Regions from separate parts of the Halothiobacillus diazotrophicus genome, predicted to be linked through region 2. Evidence: predicted binding sites of a transcription regulator. Region 2 holds the regulator's gene; the other holds the start of a gene.
What was found. The regulator FliA, encoded in region 2, starts transcription of late flagellar genes. The targets are predictions, from matches to a motif close to GCTAAAGTTNNNNNNNNNNCNGCCGATA.

Region 1 (2,204 bases), 550 kb from region 2:
ATGCGACCTTTCAGACCGTGCGCGGCAAACGCGCCTGCCGCGACGCCGAAGAACGCCGACAACGCACCCAAGACAAAAAACATCCGCTCCATTCGCTACCTGCTCCTGAATGAAAGACCGACAGACGCGGAAAATTATATTTCATTCCCCACCCCGTGCCAGGAAAGCGTACGTGGGCTTCCGTTGCTGATTGATGGATGATCGGGCTATCCGCGAGGGAAATTTCTCCGCGCCGTTTCTGCTCATCGATGACCCGGCATATCCGGCTGATAGGGCATGATTTTTCATTCGCTAGGCGTTGACACCCCGCGCTTCCAGAGCGCCCCAAATACGGCAAACGACACCGCTATTTCTTTTTTTTCAGGCGGGATCTAGAATCCGCACCGCCGTCGGGTTCTCCGCCGTGCATCCCCCAATATCCATCCCCTAAATCCAACAGTAATCGAGGCGATCGTGGGCAGTCCCTGTCAAGGTTGTGGTGCGTGTTGCGCCTATTTCCGCGTGTCTTTCTACTGGGCAGAATCGGTACCGTTTCTCGACGGTCGCGTGCCGCCCGAAATGACCGAACAGATCAACCCGCATCGACTGGCCATGAAAGGTACCCTCGTCGAACCGCTCCGCTGCGTCGCCCTCGATGGCGAGATCGGCGATTGCGTCAGTTGCACCATCTACCCCAATCGCCCGACGCCATGCCGGGAACTGGAACCCTGGGACGAAAACGGCCAGCCGGATGAGAAATGCGGCCGTGCGCGCGCTGCGCATGGGCTGCCGCCCCTCGAACCGATCGAACCTGTTCTGCCGGACGCTCCGGAAACCGAGGATCCGCGTCGTACGGGCACCGGTTAATCTGTTCGCAGGCCTGTTTGGCAATACGCGATAAGCCCGTCGATGTTGGTTAATTACGACGGGTAATTTTCTCTGTGCAGTAAAAAATAGCCGCATGGCCGGAATAGGGTTGCGGAAATCTATCGCCAGAAATTATTGTCAGGAGATTATTTCATTCGATCCGTTTGATTTGTAAATAATAATATTCTAATAAATTAACATATTGTTTTTATTGGCCGCTTTGGCGTGTCAATGGTCAACGGATCGAAAAAAATCTCAAGGGCGCGGCATAATTGCCGACTATATTACTCAGTGCGGTGTCCGGGCCGCGCATTATTAGGCGACGCCCGGGTAGCCGGGTATGGATTCATGCCTTGTTGACGATAGGTGCTGTCCGCAATGCGGCACTCGTTCAATCTGCCGTGACTCATTGCGGCATCAGATTCATGCTGGCGATTAGGAGACGAAGTCATGCTGCGCAATTTTAAGGTGGGTACCCGTATCAGCCTCGGTTCTGGCTTGGTGCTCATACTCGCCCTGGCGGTGATCGTGCCGATCATGTTGACCAAGTTGAATGCCCTGGGCAGCGATGCCGAGCACCGAGAGATGAGCAGGCTCTACGAGAGTCTGCAGGCCGATATTGCGGCAGAGGGCAAGACATCCGAGGTGGTGGCAACCCTGTTGGCCAACATCCCGGATTTGCAGAAGGCGATGGCCGATGGTGATCGCGACCGAATCGGCGCCATGCTGGTGCCCGCCTTCAAGGTGCTGAAGAAGGATTACGGCGCGCGGCAGATGCAGTTTCACACCCCGCCGGCCACGTCGTTTTTCCGCGTACACAAGCCGGAAAAGTTTGGCGATGATCTCTCCTCATTTCGCCATACCGTGGTCGAGGTCAACAAGGACGGCAAGGCCGTACGGGGTCTCGAACGTGGTGTGGCAGGTATCGGTATCCGTGGTGTGGTGCCCGTGACTTATCAGGGCAAACAGATTGGTTCGGTCGAGCTGGGCTCATCCTTCGGTCTCCCATTCCTTGAACAGTTCAAGCGCCGTTACTCAGTCAACGTCGGTCTCTGGCTGCCCGATGGCGACAAGTTCAAGCCATTTGCGAGCACGTTTGGCGAGGAGTCCCTGTTTTCTCCGGATGAAATGCGTCAAGCCCTGGAGGGTAAGGAAGTCATTCGCCAGATCACGTTCCAGGATGTTCCCACCGCGATTTATGCCAATGTGATTCGCGATTATTCCGGTAAGCCGATGGGTGTTCTGGAAATCGCCATGGATCGAAGCCACTACGCCAGCATGATCAGTGCGGCGCGGGATACCGTGCTTGGCATCGCCTTGCTGGCATTGCTGATCGGTGCCTCCGTGGCAGCCTTGAT
Region 2 (2,204 bases):
ACGATTTGCTGCCTGCTCCGTCAGGGTGATCACGTAACGGAGCCGATCCCGCGCGTCGGGCATGTCTGCCTTGGTGAGATCGTTCAGACGCTCGTCTTCCGCAAAGGTCATGAGCGCCTCATGGACTTCGCGGGTCATTCGTCCGACTTCCTCGAACACGGTGCTTCGTTGATTCGCGGCCAACGCGGCAATGCAACGGCTGATTTCCGATTCGTCGTCAGCCTCCAGGGCAGCTACCAGCGCCTGGGCATTGGCTAGATTGGCGGCTCTTTGTGCGTTGTCCATTCAATTCGGTCCTGATTTCTTGATTGTTCTGGAGGTTACTGTGCCAATTATTTCTGGCTTTCGTTTGGCAGACGCTTTGCCCGAAATGAGGCAGACGGACAAGAGCGAGCAAATACGCCGCTAGGCGCTCGTCCGCTCGAAGATCTTGTCGATCTTTTCCTTGAGCGTCGGTCCGTTGAACGGCTTGACGACGTAGCCGTTCACGCCGGCCTGGGCCGCCATGATGATCTGCTCCCGCTTGGCTTCGGCAGTCACCATCAAAACCGGAAGGTGGGCTAACGCGGGATCGGCACGCACCGCCTTCAGCAGGTCGATACCAGTCATGCCGGGCATGTTCCAATCGGTCACGAGGAAATCGAAATTGCCCTGCTTGAGCATTGGCAATGCCGTTGCGCCATCATCGGCTTCCTCAATGTTTGTGAAGCCCAACTCCTTGAGGAGATTTTTGACGATCCGCCGCATGGTGGAGAAGTCGTCGACCACAAGGATTTTCATGTTCCGATCCATCTTTTTGCCTCTAATAATCGGTAATTAGCATGCTGCCCCGCAGCGGTTTAAAGTTGATTATCGGCCATCTGGGCCAATTGTTTAATTATATTGGTTAAGCCGTCGATCAACGCCAATCCTTCAATGAGGCTTTCAGACGAAGAATTGCCTTGTTCTGGATTTGGCAAACCCGTGATTCGGACACACCAATCACCGCACCGATCTCCTTCTGATTCATTTCTTCAACGTAATACAGCGACATGACGAGTCGCTCCCGTTCCGGCAAGGCCGCAATGTGCTCGGCCAGCGCCTCGTGAAAACGCTCATTGGTCAAATGGGTGTCGGGTTGATCCGAATGGTCCGGTACATCCAGCGTTTCATCCTGCTCGTCGCCCATGTGATCGAGGGGGGTCAGGCGTACCTGTATCGAATCGTTCAACGCGGAAAAATACTCGTCGAGGGTAATACCCAGAAGATCGCAGACCTCCTGGTCCTTGGCCTCTCGCCCTGTACTGGATTCGATTTCGTGAATGGCCGAAGCGATTTCCCGGTGGCGGCGATGTACCGAACGCGGTGCCCAGTCATTGCGTCGCACCTCATCGAGCATCGCCCCCCGAATCCGGATTCCGGCATAGGTTTCGAACGAGGCGCCCTGGCTTGCGTCGTAGAGACGGGCCGCCTCCAGCAAACCGATCATGCCTGCCTGGATCAGGTCCTCTGCCTGGATATGATCCGGCAGACGATTCATGAGGTGAAATGCGATGCGTTTGACCAGTTGCGCATGTTCCGCCACTACGGACTCGGCCCCGCCGGTGCGAACGTGGGTATACATGGCGCGAACGTTCATTTACAACACTTCCATATCGGGTTCGGATTGCTGGACCAGTCGCTCGATGAAGAACTGCAGATGCCCCGCTACGCCCTTGGGAGCAGGCCAGCGGCCGATCTGGTCGGCAATCTCGAAGAAGGCGCGGGACGAACGGGAACTGCTGAAGGTCTGAACGACGGTTTTCTGGCGCTGGATCGCGCGACGCAGATAGTCGTCGAACGGCACCGAGCCCAAATGGATCAAGGTGACGTCCAGGAACCGGCCGGCAGCCATATTCAGTTTTTCGAACAATCTTCGTCCTTCGCCCGCGTCCCGGACCATATTCGCCACCACCTGAAAACGCTGAACGCCATGATCGCGCGAAAGAACCTTGATCATGGCGTAGGCATCCGTGATGGAAGCTGGCTCATCGCAGACCACGACGATCACGTCGCTGGCGGCCTGCGAGAAACGAACCACAGAATCGGCAATGCCCGCCGCCGTGTCAACCACCATCACGTCCACCGGGCGCTGGAGGGCGCCGAAGGCGTGGATCAGGCCGGTGTTTTCGGCCGCGCTCAATTCCGCCATATGCTTGATGCCGCTCGCGGCAGGCAGGACACCA

Region 1: a site for FliA is predicted at 1,184-1,211, ahead of A9404_RS06215 (methyl-accepting chemotaxis protein). Genes of this name have one in related genera too.

What each region holds. Positions count from the first base shown of each region.
Region 1 is NZ_CP016027.1:1,401,996-1,404,199, reverse strand. It holds gene A9404_RS06225 (DUF423 domain-containing protein) at 1-92, opposite strand, end outside; gene A9404_RS06220 (YkgJ family cysteine cluster protein) at 454-846, shown strand; gene A9404_RS06215 (methyl-accepting chemotaxis protein) at 1,297-2,204, shown strand, end outside.
Region 2 is NZ_CP016027.1:852,335-854,538, forward strand. It holds gene A9404_RS03795 (protein phosphatase CheZ) at 1-285, opposite strand, end outside; gene cheY (chemotaxis response regulator CheY) at 406-792, opposite strand; gene A9404_RS03805 (RNA polymerase sigma factor FliA) at 899-1,618, opposite strand; gene A9404_RS03810 (MinD/ParA family protein) at 1,619-2,204, opposite strand, start outside.